DNA from 2 places in the Sphingomonas sp. DC4900 genome. Region 1 is predicted to be linked to the other one. Evidence: riboswitches for the same ligand, from Rfam matches in the RefSeq annotation. Region 1 holds a riboswitch; the other holds the start of a gene.

Region 1 (7,679 bases):
GAGGCCCGGCAGGCCGATCGGCTGCTTGCGCGTCAGGTCGCCCAACCGCGATCCCGCGACGTCGCCGTCCGGAAAGTCGACGCCGGTCGTCTCGGTCGATCCGATCTCGAAGATCAACGGCTCTTCCAGCATCAGCGCGCGATTGCCGGTGAAGGTCTGGCCCGCCGCATTGTCACGCGCGGTCATCTCGGGGCGCCAGCCGCTCTGGTTGATGCTCATGCCAAAACCTCCTCGAGTGCGGCGGCAAGGGTTTCGACGTCCTCCGCGGTCGTCGTTTCGGTGACCGCGACGATCAGCCCGTTGGCGAGGGTATCCTCAGCCGGATACAGCCGGCCAAGCGACACGCCCGCCAGAATGTCACGATCCGCCAGCGTGCGGACGACGGGACGCGCTTCCTTGGGCAGCTTCAGCGTGAATTCGTTGAAGAAGCTCTGCGTCACCAGCTCGACGCCCGGCACCTTGCTCAGCCGATCCGCCGCGCGGCACGCACCGGCGTGGTTGATTGCGGCGAGCCGGCGCAGGCCTGCCTCCCCGAGCAGCGTCATGTGGATCGAGAAGGCGAGCGCGCACAGACCCGAATTGGTGCAGATGTTGCTCGTCGCCTTTTCGCGGCGGATATGCTGCTCACGCGTCGACAGCGTCAGCACGAAGCCGCGCTTGCCGTCGGCGTCCACCGTCTCGCCGCAGAAGCGACCCGGCATCTGGCGGATATACTTTTCCTTGCAGCCCATCAGCCCGACGTACGGGCCACCGAACTGCAGGCCGACGCCCAGCGACTGGCCTTCGCCGACGACGATATCGGCGTCCATTTCGCCTGGGCTACGGATCGCACCCATCGCCACCGGCTCGGTAACGACTGCGATCAGCAGTGCCTTGTTCTTGTGGCAAGCATCGGCCAGCGGGGTCAGGTCGGCGATGCGGCCGAGGATGTCCGGATATTGCACGACGACGCACGACGTATCGCCGTCGATCTTCTCGATCAGCCGATCGATATCCATCTCGCCGGTCAGCCAGGGCGTCGTCGTGTCCAGCGTATCGCCGGTATATTTCGCCATCGTCTTGGCGACGCTGACATAATGCGGGTGCAGGCCAGCCGACAGGATCGCCTTGCCGCGCTTGGTGATGCGCCGCGCCATGCCGATCGCTTCCCAGCATGCGGTGGAACCATCGTACATCGACGCATTGGCGACGTCCGTGCCGAGCAGGCGCGCGACCTGCGTCTGGAACTCGAACAGCATCTGCAACGTGCCCTGCGCGATCTCGGGCTGGTACGGCGTATAGGCCGTCAGGAACTCGCCGCGCTGGATCAGGTGATCGACGGTCGCAGGCACATGATGCCGATACGCCCCCGCACCGAGGAAGAAGGGCACTTCGCCCGCGACCGTGTTCGCCCGCGCGAGCTTGGCCATATGCCGCTCGACCGCGAGTTCGGTGGCGTGATTGGGCAGGCCATGGACGGGGCCGTCGAGCCGGGCAGCCTCAGGCACGTCGACGAACAGATCGTCGATGCTGGCGGCGCCGATGACGGACAGCATCGCCTCACGGTCGGTATGGGTAAGCGGCAGGTAGCGCATCATAGGCTCCTCCCCTCCCTACAAGGGAGGGGTCGGGGGTGGGTAGCGTCCTGGTGGTACGGCAAGGCTTGCCCGGCGCGGCGGCCGTATCGCAAGCACTCCACCCACCCCCAGCCCCTCCCTTACCGGGCCCCATCGAAGTATTACTTTGATGGGAGCCCTCAGGGAGGGGAGCAGGTCTTACAGCTTCGCGACGAACGCTTCGTAGGCGGTCTCGTCCATCAGCGATTCCAGCTCGGACGGATCGCTCAGCGTGATCTTGAAGAACCAACCCTCGCCTTCGGCGTCCGAGTTGACGAGGCTGGGATCGTCGGCGAGCTGGCTGTTGCCTTCCAGCACGTTGCCCGACACCGGCGAATAGACGTCCGACGCCGCCTTCACCGATTCGACAACCGCCGCCTCGTCGCCCTTCGCCAGCGCCTTGCCGTCTTCGGGAACGTCGACGAACACGATGTCGCCCAGCTGGCTCTGCGCATATTCCGAGATGCCGACCGTGCCGATGTCACCATCGACGTCGACCCATTCGTGATCTTCGGTGAAGTAACGGCTCATCTTGACTGGCTCCAGAAAGCCTACGCCTTGCGGACGTAGCGGTGGGGAACGAAAGGCATCGGGGTGACGATGCCCTCATGGATCTTGCCGCGCTGGACGAGGCGGACGGCGGTGCCGGCGCTCGCCAGATCGGCGGGGATATAGGCCATTGCGATCGGCGCGCCGACGCTGGGGGCAAAGCCGCCGCTAGTGACGCGGCCGATCACCGCGCCGTCCGCGTCGACGACGCTCGCGCCCTCGCGCACCGGCTGGCGCCCGGCGACCGACAGGCCGACGCGCTTCACCGCCGCGCCGCTCTCGCGCTCGGCGAGGATGCGGCCGGCACCGGCGAAGTCAGCCGCCTCGCGGCGGCGCTTCGACAGCGCGAAGCCCAGGTCCGCCATCACCGGCGTCGTTTCGGGATCGAGGTCATGACCATACAGCGGCAGCCCGGCTTCGAGTCGCAGCGAATCGCGCGCACCCAGGCCGATCGGCTTCACCTCGGGCTGCTCGCACAGCGCATCGGCGAAGGCCGCAGCCGCCTCGGCCGGAATCGAAATCTCGACGCCATCTTCCCCGGTATAGCCCGAACGGCTGATCCACAGCGCATGGCCGTTCCATTCGAACGCACCCGCCGTCATGAACACGAGGCTCTCGACACCCGGCACCAGCCGCGCGACCGCTTCGACCGCCTTCGGCCCCTGCACCGCGAGCAATGCCTGCTCGTCCATCAGGTTGAGCGTCACATCGTCGGGCAGCACGTCGAGCAGATAGGCGAGATCGTCATATTTGGTCGCGCCGTTGACCACGACGTAGTAGCTCGCCTCGCCGAACGGATGTGCGCCGTCTGCCGGCAACGTCGTCACCATCAGATCGTCGAGGATGCCGCCTTCGTCGTTCAGCAGCAGCGAATAGCGGATCTTGGTCGACGCCAGGCCGGCGATGTCGCCCGGCAGCACCGCTTCCAGCGCCTTGGCGATCGCCGCCGCATCCAGGCCATCCCCAGTCAGCATCACCTGCCCCATGTGGCTGACGTCGAACAGACCGGCCGAATCGCGCACCCACAGATGCTCGGCCATGATGCCTTCATACTGGACGGGCATTTCGTAGCCGGCAAACGGGACCATGCGGCCGCCGCGGGCGCGGTGCCAGGCGTCGAGCGGCAGGTGCAGGATGGCGGGTTCGTCGCCCTCGTCGATCCCATCGAGCGGGTCGGGCAGGGTTTCCGTCAGCGTCTCGCTCATCAACCGTCTCCAGATCAAGGCCACGCGACCGTTCCCGCGGGGGCGTACCCGCCGTCACGATCCGTCGAACCCCCTCTGTCACGGGAACCTGAGAGCTTTCGCCGACGCGGCCGGCTTACCCCTTCGGTGGCCCCTAGAAGGGGCGCTTTCCAGAGTATCGATAAGGCCTGCGCGGTCCGTTTGCCTGAGAGATTCCGGGGTGGTTGCTCCTTCGGCGGTCCCTTTCGTGAGGGGCTCTCTCCCGCGCATGCCCATGACGGCTCGCACCGCCATCGACATGCGCCGCTCTGGCGAGCGGGGCCGGTTTAGTCAATTGAGAAAGCGGCCGATCGGGCCAAGTTGGGCAAACGAGACGACCGCCCCATATCCCCCGTCACCCCGGAACACGTCCGGGGTGACGACGGGAAGGCGGCGACTGACCGCCCTTACCGCTGCGCGTTATACTTCAGCTGGTCGTCGGTCAGCTGGAAGCCGACGAGCGCCTCGAACGTCGCGCGCAGCACGGCGCTGCGCACCTCGGGCTTGGTCAGCGGATCGACCGCGGCATCCTCGTCGCCGGCCTTGCGCTTCTTGGTCAATTCCTCGCGCACCGACTCCGGCAGCGTCGCCGCGGCTCGGCCGATCGTGGTCGATGCAGTGCCGCTCGCCTGCGCGCGGGTCTGGCCTGCATCGAAATGCACCGTCACCGTTCCCTTGCGCTTCGCCGTCACCGCCGTGCCGCCGCGCACGATCGCGATATAATAGGGCAGCGTCACGTCGCGCGCCGCATCGGCGCGGGTGCGGCGGGCGAGCACGTCGAAGGTGATCGTCGTCGTGATGTCGTCGCCCACGTCGGCGCAGGTGCCGCGGACGTGCGTCATGTTCGCGACCACGTCGATCGCATTCTCGTCGCGGCTGGTCGCCGGATCGAACAGCGTGATGTCGCCGGTGCCCGCCGCGACGCCCACCGTCGGGCAGGCCGAACGCACGGCGGTGATGCCGCCTTCCACGATCTCGCCCTTGCCCGCGCAACCGGACAGGATCAACGCGAGGGCGCAAAGGCCGATTGCCGGGGTTTTCACGAGGACGCGTACCTTTGTCGAACGAGCAGGACCAGCGCCGGCGCGGGGCCGGCGTTGCGGCGCGCACCATAGGAACCGCCTTTCGCGCGCGCAAGCAATCGCGTAAGCGGCAGGATATGGCCTCCATCTCCGCAGACGCCGCCGCCGGCACCGCCCGGCTTCCGCTCGACCTGCTGATCGCCGCGCCGCGCGGCTTCTGCGCCGGGGTCGACCGCGCGATCCGCATCGTCGAACTCGCGATCGAAAAGCACGGCGCGCCCGTCTATGTCCGGCACGAGATCGTCCACAACAAGTTCGTCGTCGATACGCTGAAGGCGAAGGGCGCGATCTTCGTCGAAGAGCTGGACCAGGTGCCCGACGGCGTGCCCGTCGTCTTCTCCGCGCATGGCGTGCCCAAATCGGTGCCCGCCGCCGCCGAGGATCGCGGGCTGTCCTATCTCGACGCGACCTGCCCGCTGGTGTCCAAGGTCCATCGCCAGGCCGAACGGCTGGTCGATGCCGGCCGCCATATCGTCTTCATCGGCCACGCCGGCCATCCGGAGGTCATCGGCACGTTCGGCCAGGTGCCGACAGGCGCGATGTCGCTGATCGAGACGGTCGAAGACGCCGAGGCCTTCACCCCGCCCGATCCCGCCAACCTCGCCTTCCTGACGCAGACGACGCTGTCGGTCGATGATACCGCCGCGGTCGTCGCGACGCTGCAGCGCCGCTTCCCGCTGATGCAGGCGCCGCGCGGCGAGGACATCTGCTATGCGACGTCGAACCGGCAGGCCGCGGTGAAGGCGATCGCCAGCCAGTGCGATGCGATGCTGGTGATCGGCGCGCCCAATTCGTCCAACTCCGTCCGGCTCGTCGAGGTCGCGGAGCGCGAGGGCATCCCCGCGCGGCTGATCCAGCGCGCCGCCGATCTCGACTGGTCGTTCCTCGACGGCGTCGGCACGCTCGGCATCACCGCCGGCGCATCGGCGCCCGAACAGCTGGTGCGCGAGCTCGTCGACCTGCTCGCCACCCGCTACGACGTCACCGAGCGCGAGGAAGAGACGACGCGCGAAACGATCGCCTTCAAGCTGCCGCGCGGGCTGGAAGCAGCATAAGCGCTTCTCCCCTCCCTAATCAGGGAGGGGTCGGGGGTGGGTGGCGTCCAGGCGAAACGGCCACCGGGCGCCCGACGCCGCCGCACCACGAGCACGCCACCCACCCCCCAGCCCCTCCCTGAGAGGGAGGGGAGAAAGAGAGACCGTCATGGCCGTCTACACGCAGGTGTCCGCCGAATCCCTCGACGCCTTCCTGCGCCGCTACGACGATGTCGGCGATCTCGTCTCGGCCAAGGGCATCGCCGAAGGGGTGGAGAACAGCAACTATCTCGTCGACACCACCACCTCGCGCTTCATCCTGACGCTGTACGAAAAGCGCGTCGATGCAGGCGACTTGCCCTTCTTCCTCGCCCTGCTCGACCACCTCGCCGCGCGCGGTTTGCCGGTGCCGCCGGCGCTCGCCGATCGCGAAGGCATCGCGATCCAGACGCTGGAAGACCGGCCCGCCTGCCTGATCCGCTTCCTGACCGGCATCTCGCTCTCGCGCCCCACGCCGCAGCAAGCGGTCACCGCTGGCGCCGCGCTCGGCCGCATGCACGGCGCGGTTGCCGATTTCGCCGGACAGCGGCCCAACACGCTGGGGGTGGCGGACTGGCGCCCCCTGCTCGACCGCTGCGGTCACGACCTCGATGGCATCGCACCCGGCCTCTACGGCCGTATCGACACGGCGCTGGCCGCGGTCGAGGCCGCCTGGCCCCGCCATCTCGCCACCAGCGTCATCCACGCCGATCTGTTTCCCGACAATGTGCTGATGCTGGGCGACCAGGTGACCGGACTCATCGATTTCTACTTCGCCTGCAACGACATCCGCGCCTATGACGTCGCGGTGATGCACACCTCCTGGGCCTTCGATTCCATCGGCGCGCCGCTCGATGGCGTCGGCTCCGCGGTGCTCGCCGGTTATGACGCGGCGTTCGGCTTGTCCGCCGAGGAGCGCGCGGCGCTGCCCGTGCTGGCGAAGGGCGCGTGCATCCGGTTCCTGCTGACCCGCGCGTGGGACTGGCTCAATACCCCAGCCGATGCGCTGGTGACGCGCAAGGACCCACTCGCCTATCTGCGCCGCCTCGACTGGTATGACGCGCATCCGGAGGCTTTCGCATGACCGAACCGCAACTCGTCGAAATCGCCACCGACGGCGCGTGCAAGGGCAATCCGGGCCCCGGCGGCTGGGGCGCGCTGCTGCGCTTCGGCACCCACGAAAAGGAATTGTCGGGCGGCGAGACGCTCACCACCAACAATCGCATGGAATTGACCGCCGCGATCGAGGCGCTGCGCGTCCTCACCCGCCCGTGCCGCATCCGCCTGTCGACCGACAGCAAATATGTGATGGATGGCCTGACCCGCTGGATTCACGGCTGGCGCAAGAACGGCTGGCGCACCGCCGACAAGAAGCCGGTCAAGAATGCCGAACTGTGGCAGGCGCTGTTCGCCGAAACGCAGAAGCATGAGATCGAGTGGGTCTGGGTCAAGGGCCACGCCGGCCACCCCGACAACGAACGCGTCGACAAGCTCGCCAGCGATGCGGCGCTGGCAGCAAGCCGCCCGGCGAGCTGACGCCATCCCGCTCGCTACCCGGCCGCGGAGCCGGGGCGGCGGCAAGAGGCTGACCTTCAGTCCTCCTGCACCTCGGCGGCCGGCCCGTTCTTCAGGATCGAAGCGATCGCGTTGCGCGCCGAGGCACGGCTCTCATAGCCCTCGGTCCACCAGATCAACTCGTTGTTGAACTTGAACTTGGCGACGAACTCGCCCGCCTTGTTCTTCTCGATCACGAACCTGTGCGCCACGACGACACTCCCGCTGATACGATGCGCAGCGCCATAGCAAAGAAACGGGTGCGCTAGAAGCGCGTCGGCGCGTAGCGCTGCGGATCGACTCCGCTCAGCCAGTCGGGCAGGCTGCGTCCCAGCAACAGGCTCGCCGCCAGCGCGGCCGCGGCGGGCGCGGTCTGGATGCCGAAGCCGCCCTGGCCGGCGCACCAGAAAAAGCCGGGCACGTCGCGATCGAAGCCGTACACCGGCAAACGGTCCGGCGCGAAGCTGCGCAGCCCCGCCCAGCGCCGCTCGACCGCATCGACGCGCCAATCGACGACCCCCTCGAACCGTTCGATCGCGATGGCGACATCCATCTCGTCGGCAGCGGCGTCGCCTGGTTCGACCGGCGTTTCGTCATGCGGGG
Region 2 (7,679 bases), on a different contig from region 1:
CGCCCGCGCGGCGCCCGGCCAATTCGCTGCTGAGCCACGCGGCGATCCACGACGCCTATGGCATCACTCCGCGCGACTGGCGCGATGCGCTTAGCGACATCCTCGACGAACTGATCGGAGCCAAACAGTGAAGGGCATCATTCTCGCCGGCGGCTCGGGCACGCGGCTTCACCCGGCGACGCTGGCGGTGAACAAGCAGCTGCTGCCCGTCTACGACAAGCCGATGATCTATTACCCGCTGTCGGTGCTGATGCTGGCGGAAATCCGGGACATCCTGATCATCTCCAGCCCCGAATTCATCGACAATTACCGCCGCCTGTTCGGTGACGGATCGGCGTTTGGCCTCGCCATGTCCTACGCCGAGCAACCGAGCCCCGATGGCCTGGCACAGGCGTTCACGATCGGCGCGGACTTCATTGGCGATGATAACGTGGCGCTGGTACTCGGCGACAACATCTTCTTCGGTGCGCACCTCACCGACCTGCTCGCCAATGCGGTCGCGCGGCCCGCGGGCGCGACGGTGTTCAGCTACCGTGTCGACGATCCCGAACGCTACGGCGTCGTCGAATTCGGTGAGGGCGGTCGCGCGATCAGCCTTGAGGAAAAGCCCGAGGCGCCCAAATCGAACCATGCGGTGACCGGCCTCTATTTCTACGACAACCGCGTCGTCGAATACGCCCGCAACCTGAAGCCTTCGGCGCGTGGCGAACTCGAGATCACGGACCTCAATCGCCTCTACATGGAAGCGGGCGACCTCTACGTCGAACAGATGGGCCGCGGCTACGCCTGGCTCGACACCGGCACGCACGACAGCCTGCTCGAGGCGGGCGAGTTCGTCCGCACGCTCCAGCACCGCCAGGGGGTGCAGGTCGCCTGCCTCGAAGAGATCGCCTTCGAGAAGGGCTTCATCGACGCCGACCAGGCGCGAACCGCCGGCGAGCGGTTCAAGAAGACGGCTTATGGGCGTGCCATCCTGAACGCTATCAACAACACCTGAGACCGCTTCCCTTGTGAGGGTCAAGCTCGGCTATCGAGTGCTATCATCGGCGTCTTGTTGCTGAGGCGGCGCAATGACCGGCGTGGCCCTGGTCTTATCGTTCATGGTCGTTCGGAAGGCCGCACCGGGATCGGCAGTAGCCTCGGGTCGATAACGTTCGATCCGCAGGTTGAGCCTATTGTCGATCCGCGATGCCACACGACTGTTGATCCGGGCCGGATTGATATTGGCAGGCTGACCCTTTGCATTAAGGCGGGCGCCATACGCGGTTGCCGTATCCCTAACCGAGCGCGTCTGAGCAACGCCTGATCCAGATACGACAACCACTGTCGACAAGACGACCGTCAGCAAGACCCGCCTTCGAAACAATCTACCGCGCATGAGGGTATGATAGCCGTCTTTGTGTGCGCACCATACCCCTTAATCCCCAATCGGGCTTTCACCATGCTTCCTCAGCACGTCGTTGAACGCCTCGGCCATCAACGCCTGGAGACTCCGCCCCTGCCGGCGCGCGAGCGTGTGCATCGCGAAGGACATTTCCGGGCTGAAGAAGCCGGCGATCTGTTTGCGGCCCTGGCGGCTCGCTGGCGTTGCCGTCTGCGTCGGGGCGGTCGCGGCCGGCGTTGCGACGGGAGCGACCGCAGGCGTCGGCGCGGCACTGCGCAGATTGGCGAAGCTGGGTTTGCGGCTCATTCGGCGGCTTTCTTTGCGGATTTGCGGGGGGTAGGCAGGCCGAGCTGTCGACATGTCCACGTGTAGATTTGTCGAATGTCGTCGGCGGCCTTGCCCGCGGGCTCGTATTCCATGACGGTGCGCCCTTCCCCGCTGGCGTGGCGATAGGCAGCGCGGTCGGGGATCTGGACGGGACAGGGCGGTGTGCCGAAGCCTTCGACCAGCTCGCCGGCCTCTTCATAGACGCGGGGCGCGTTGGGGTTGCCGGCGGTGAAGACGACATAGGCCGGCTTCTTCAGCAGCTGGACGAGCTTCGCGGTGGTCTGGATCGCCGAAAGGTCGAAGGCGCTCGGGCGGCACGGGATCAGCACCAGGTCTGCGACCTCGACCGCAGCGCGGGCCGCGCTGTCGGCATGGGGCGGTGTGTCGATGACGATGAGCTCGGCCCCCTGGCTCTGTGCCGCGGCGACCTTGGCGGCGAGGCGCGGGGGCGGGCTGTCGATCACCTCAGGCGGTGCGTCGCCGCGCCAGGCGGCCCATTGGCTCGCGGTCGCCTGCGGGTCGGTATCGATGATGAGCGCGACGCGCCCCGCATCGTGCGCCGCGGCGGCAAGGTGGATGGCGAGCGTCGTCTTCCCCGCCCCCCCCTTCTGGCTGATGATCGCGATGACTGGCATAGCCACTGCCCTACATGTCGACATGGCGACGTGGCAAGTGGTCGACATGTCGCATAGCGCACATTCCCGACCTGGCGAAGGAATTACCGTCGGCAACCGCTTGCTCCTTCTAGGGAGCATGTGACGGCGTAGCCGGCACTCCTGTCGTTGGATTGGTAGTTAGGGGTGATTCTTGTGTCTGCCTTATCTGTGTCTTCGCCGTCAGGCGGGATGTGTTGGCCGGCTAGGCCAACGCTTTATGCACCATGATCAGATTGAATCGGTAAGCGGTTGAGGCTCGTTTTGAGACTCGCAGGTTGCATCGATCCGCGCACCGAGACGCGCGAGCATGCGACCAAGCGCCCCGCCCACCGTTACCCGCGCGAGTTCGCGGCAGCTGAGGCTCGCGCGCATCGCCGCGTCCCCTTCTTGTCGGTCGGCCTCTTGCTGGATGACATCGTCGGGCAGCGGCGCCGGTCGCATCCAGCGCGGCAGATAAGCGCGCACGCTCGCCGGCAGTAGCGCACGATAGGCGTTGGAGGTCTGGCGATAGCGGGGCCCCTCCCCTGCCCCCATCCCCTGGCCCTCGTCGCGGGTGAAGCGACGCTGGCGGACGAGGAAGCCAGCCGCCTCGAGCAGCACCAGCGCGCGGGCGATCGTTGCGCGGCCGAGGCCCGTCGCCTCGGCGAGCCAGTCGTAGCTCGGGAAGACACGGCCACGGTTGAGGCGGGCAAGCGTGCAGATTTCCTCGAACACGCGCACCGCGCCGGCGGTCAGCGCAGCGAGGCGGCGTTCGGTGGCCGAAAGTGTACGCGTGCCAGCGCGCGCCTCGCGCGCCAGGCGGCGGCCGGCGTCGCGCGCGCGACGGCAGGCGGTGAGCATGCGGTCGGTCTCGCCGGGCGCGGGGACGGCGAAGAACGCCTCTTCGAACGTCCCCGCCTCGATACTGCCGCGGCGCACGGGCGCGCCGGTGCGGTGTAGCCCGCCCGATCGCGCACGTGGCGTGACCGCCGCGGTGTGGGCCGCACGCCCGCCGGCCGCACGCTCGAGTACGCGCGCACTCGCCGCGCTGAGGGCAAATGCCGTCATCTTCCTTCCCCCTTGGGGGCCGGGACCGGGGACGAAAAAGACCGTGGCGCGAAACGCGCATCCTTGCACCCGATGGGGCGGGACGGTAGGAAGAGCCCGTGAAGTGGTGATGCTTTCACGTGGAGTGACGTTTGGCGACGCCGCTCTTCAATACCCCCTCTGGGATGCCCGGCCTTCGTGCCGGGCTTTCCTTTATGTGGTCACGGCCGCTTCCTGCTTTCCGCTGCGTCGACATGACGCGCATCGCCGATCTTGTTGCAGCAATGATCCAACAACGGAAGCGACCAAGATTCGTGCTTTCGAGTATTTAAACCAGAAAAAGTTCGTGCTTTCGGATAGGAATTGCCGTTCCATTCGTGCTTTCGAGTAGAATAAGTGCGGCTCGACTTCGTGCTATCGGGTAACAATTGGCGACAATCGGGCGGATCGATGCGCCGTCATGCCCCGATCGGGGGTGCGTGATTCGGCCGCTGATTCGCGCAAAGACGCGAAAAAGGGGGTCACGCGGAGACGCGGAGGGGTAGCGCGCGCGGCAGCGCATCCCTTCCTCCCGGCCATGATAGACAGGCCGCTGGCGCGGCAGGCGCAACACCTCTGCGTCCTCCGCGCCTCCGCGTGAAAACACCCTTCTTCGCAAACCCTTCGAGGTCGACCCGCCTTACCCCTCGCGCGGTGCGTCCGCAGTCAGCGCAGGCCCGCGCGGGGTGATGACGACGCGGGCCTGGGGCGCACGCCGGCCGCGGCGCGGAGGAGCATCGCCGGCGGGGCGCGCGGCCTCGGTCTCCTCGACCAGCTCGAGGTGGTAATCGGGGATGCCGTCGGTCGCGACGATCTGCTTCAGCGCCGCCTTGAAGTTCGACAGCGGGTTCTGATAGCCGATCTGGAGCCGGAAGGTGGCAAGATCGATGTCGAGCACATTCCCCTCTTCGCAGGTCGAGCGCGCGACTTCGTAGATGCGTCGTTCGATCGGCCCTAGTTGGAAATAGGCAGCGGCATAGTCGAGCACATGACGATCGAGCAGGATCGCGCGATACAGCCAGTCACACAGCCGCACCTTGACGGCCTTGAGGCGCCGTTCGCCGCTCTTCGTCTTGCTATAGTGTAGCTTTGCTTCGGACAACCAGGAGAAGAACCCCTCCTCCCCTTCTCCACCCGCTTCGATATTGGTCTTGATCTGCGTACCCTGCAGCCGTTCCAGCGCCTCGGACAGCCGGCCATAGCTACGCGCTGAATGGTTCGAGCCGGTCGCCGAGAACAGGTCGTGCGCCGTGAAGACGAAATCCTGCTCGACCCGATCGCCCGCCTCCAGCTTCGCCGCCATCAGGCTGGCAATGTAGAGCACGATTTCCTTGTCGTAGATCGTCGCGACGCCGCTCGCCGAAGGACGCACCTCGATCGAGACGGTCGCGTGATCATAGGTAAGCGGCTTCATCCAGGCGTTTTTCGACAATGCGAAGAACGGGAACGCCATCAGCGAGCGTTCGCCGCGGATCTCGCCATGCAGTGGGCTGTCGAGCGCGAACAGATCGCGCTGGGGGATGCCGTCGGGGCCATGGGCAGGACGATTCGAAGCAGGGGTACGGGCCATGGCCATTTCCTACTCGAAAGCACGAAGATTTGGACCCCCATGCCGTTTTCACGAGGGGAAATGGGGGCAAGCCCCCAACAGTTCGTGCTTTCGAGTAGGAAATGAGGACCCGTGCGGGTTGATCCCTTCCCCCTCGTGACATGTCGGCGTGTCGACATGTCGGAAACAGGCAGATGCCCGCGGACCCGCCCTCTAGCCGTGTTCCGACTGCCGGCAAGCGGCAATCCGTCCGTGTGACACACGGTCAATAGCCCGAGACACGTCGGCACTATGCCCGGACTATCCCCCGAACGCCGCTTTCTGTATGTAAGCCCGGGTATCGGGGAGATAATCATGCCATACGAACTATGGCACAGCGCCAAGCAACCGCAGCCGTCTGCGCAAGCCTTCACCTTCGATGGCTGGTCGCATGAGCCACTGACGATCGATAAGGCAGCCAATCTGCAAGGCCCGCGCATCCAGCCAGAACCGATGACCCCCGATCGCAAAGCGGCGCGGTCGACCGTCTGACCCGTTCACCGGCGCAATCCGGTTACTCCGCATCGACGATCAACGGCATGCAACGACACGATCGGATTCGCCGCGCCGGCGAATTGCGCGCGCAAGGCCTGTCGTTGAAGGTCATCGCCAGCCGCCTTGGCGTCAGCGAGGGACAGGCCTCCAAGCTGGCGAAAGCGGCAGCCCAGCATAGAGCCTGACGCACACCGCCACGCGCCCTTGACCCCTTCCCTGCCCCGGCCGATACCCACCGCCATCGACATGGGAGAGATCGGGCACGCCCGGCGCCGAAGGAGCAACCGCCCCGGAAACTCTCAGGCAGAAGGACCATGGCGATGCGAGGATATCTGGAGAGAGGCGCGGGGGATGCTCCCCCACGTCCGCCGACGGGATAGCGATCTCAGGCACAAGCGACAGATGGGGCATGCGCACGGCCGGCATCGGAGCCGGCGATGAGGACATGCATGCACGTCGACACGTCTACACCTCTACCGCTCGACCGGGGGCTACATCGGCCGATCAGCGTCGCCGAGCTGTTCACGATCGGCATCGGGCCGTCGAGCTCGCACACCGTCGGGCCGATGCGTGCCGCGTTCGACTTCGCGCAGCGGGCGGTGGGGCAGGGGGCGGCACCGACCCGCGTCACCTGTGATCTCTTCGGTAGCCTCGCGCTGACCGGCCGCGGCCATGCGACCGACACCGCGACGATCCTGGGCCTCGCCGGCTGGGAGCCTGAAAGGCTCGATCCCGACGCCGCGCCCGGCATCCTCGCAGCGATCGCTGCGGAGGGGCGGCTGCCGCTCGCCGGCACGCATGCGATCACCTTCGCCGCCAGCGACGTCGTCTTCCACCCGCGCGAATTTCTGCCCGAGCACCCCAATGGCATGACCTTCACCGCGCAGCGCGCCGACGGCACCGCTTATACCGAGACCTATTTCTCGATCGGCGGGGGCGCGATCCTGCGCAAGGGCGCGCCAGCCTCGGCGAGCAACGTCGCGGTGCGCCACCCGTTCAGCTCGGGCGCCGAGCTGCTCGAGCTGGGCGAGGCGACCGGTCTCACCATCGCCGAGATCGTCCGCGCCAACGAGACCGCGTGGCGCGAGGCGGCCGAGACCGATGCCTTCCTCGACGCGGTGCGCGCCGCGATGCACGCCTGTATCGACCGCGGCATCGCGCAGGAGGGGATGCTGCCCGGCGGCCTGAAGGTCCGGCGCCGCGCGCGCGCGATCGAGCAGGGCCTGACCGGCTGCGTCCCCGGCAGCAACCCCGCCGAAGTGTTCGAATGGGTCAGCCTGTGGGCGCTCGCGGTCAATGAGGAGAATGCGGCGGGTGGCCGCGTCGTCACCGCGCCGACCAACGGCGCCGCGGGCGTGCTGCCTGCCGTGCTGCGCTTCTACGAAACGCTGGTCGCGCGCGACGAAACCACGCGGCGCGACGGCGCCCGCACCTTCCTGCTCACCGCCGCGGCGATCGGCATGCTGTACAAGAAGCGCGCGTCGATCTCGGCCGCCGAGATGGGCTGCCAGGGGGAGGTCGGTGTCGCCTGCTCGATGGCGGCGGGCGCGCTCGCCGCGGTGCTGGGCGGCAGCAACGCGCAGATCGAAAATGCTGCCGAGATCGGCATGGAGCACAATCTCGGCCTCACCTGCGACCCCATCGGCGGGTTGGTGCAGATCCCCTGCATCGAACGCAACACGATGGGCGCGGTCAAGGCGATCAACGCCGCCTATCTCGCGCTGCGCGGCGACGGCAGCCACGTCGTCAGCCTGGACGCGGTGATCGAGACGATGCGCCAGACCGGCGAAGACATGCGCTCGCAATATAAGGAAACCAGCCTCGGCGGGCTGGCGGTCAACGTGGTGGAATGTTGACGTGTCTATATGTCGGCGTGTCTACACATAGACAGTGACGTGGATTGAGCAGACCTGCTCAATGTCCAGCCATTACCAGTCCCGGTGCCGATGGAGCATGATCTCGTGCCCCACTGTGAGAGCTGATCATGTGGTTGCCGGCGGTTGCCGTGAATGTTGGTTGTCCGCATTGGCACGTCCCGCCATATCCCGCGACGGCGGCAAGTTCGCCGCCCTCTAAGGGGTCAGGACATAGAACGGGCACAGATATACGCTCTCATGACTGCCATCCGAGACGCTGGCCGAGTTTACCTTGTCGCTGGCCGCAA

Evidence for each region. Region 1 has a riboswitch for glycine ahead of gcvT (glycine cleavage system aminomethyltransferase GcvT). Riboswitches for the same ligand answer to the same signal wherever they lie in the genome.
Region 2: linked by a shared signal. The riboswitch ahead of ACP690_RS15970 (L-serine ammonia-lyase) and the one ahead of gcvT (glycine cleavage system aminomethyltransferase GcvT) in region 1 are both predicted to bind glycine.

What each region holds. Positions count from the first base shown of each region.
Region 1 is NZ_JAFCUK010000020.1:14,891-22,569, forward strand. It holds gene gcvPB (aminomethyl-transferring glycine dehydrogenase subunit GcvPB) at 1-219, opposite strand, end outside; gene gcvPA (aminomethyl-transferring glycine dehydrogenase subunit GcvPA) at 216-1,574, opposite strand; gene gcvH (glycine cleavage system protein GcvH) at 1,755-2,126, opposite strand; gene gcvT (glycine cleavage system aminomethyltransferase GcvT) at 2,147-3,349, opposite strand; glycine riboswitch at 3,512-3,603, opposite strand; gene ACP690_RS16600 (hypothetical protein) at 3,775-4,374, opposite strand; gene ispH (4-hydroxy-3-methylbut-2-enyl diphosphate reductase) at 4,527-5,504, shown strand; gene thrB (homoserine kinase) at 5,653-6,606, shown strand; gene rnhA (ribonuclease HI) at 6,603-7,058, shown strand; gene ACP690_RS16620 (YegP family protein) at 7,115-7,288, opposite strand; gene ACP690_RS16625 (NAD(P)/FAD-dependent oxidoreductase) at 7,342-7,679, opposite strand, start outside.
Region 2 is NZ_JAFCUK010000018.1:55-7,733, reverse strand. It holds gene rfbD (dTDP-4-dehydrorhamnose reductase) at 1-131, shown strand, start outside; gene rfbA (glucose-1-phosphate thymidylyltransferase RfbA) at 128-997, shown strand; gene ACP690_RS16000 (ribbon-helix-helix domain-containing protein) at 1,418-1,690, opposite strand; gene parA (ParA family partition ATPase) at 1,687-2,346, opposite strand; gene ACP690_RS15990 (helix-turn-helix domain-containing protein) at 2,596-3,414, opposite strand; gene ACP690_RS15985 (replication initiator protein A) at 4,073-5,008, opposite strand; gene ACP690_RS15980 (hypothetical protein) at 5,336-5,512, shown strand; gene ACP690_RS15975 (hypothetical protein) at 5,560-5,700, shown strand; glycine riboswitch at 5,753-5,840, shown strand; gene ACP690_RS15970 (L-serine ammonia-lyase) at 5,965-7,371, shown strand.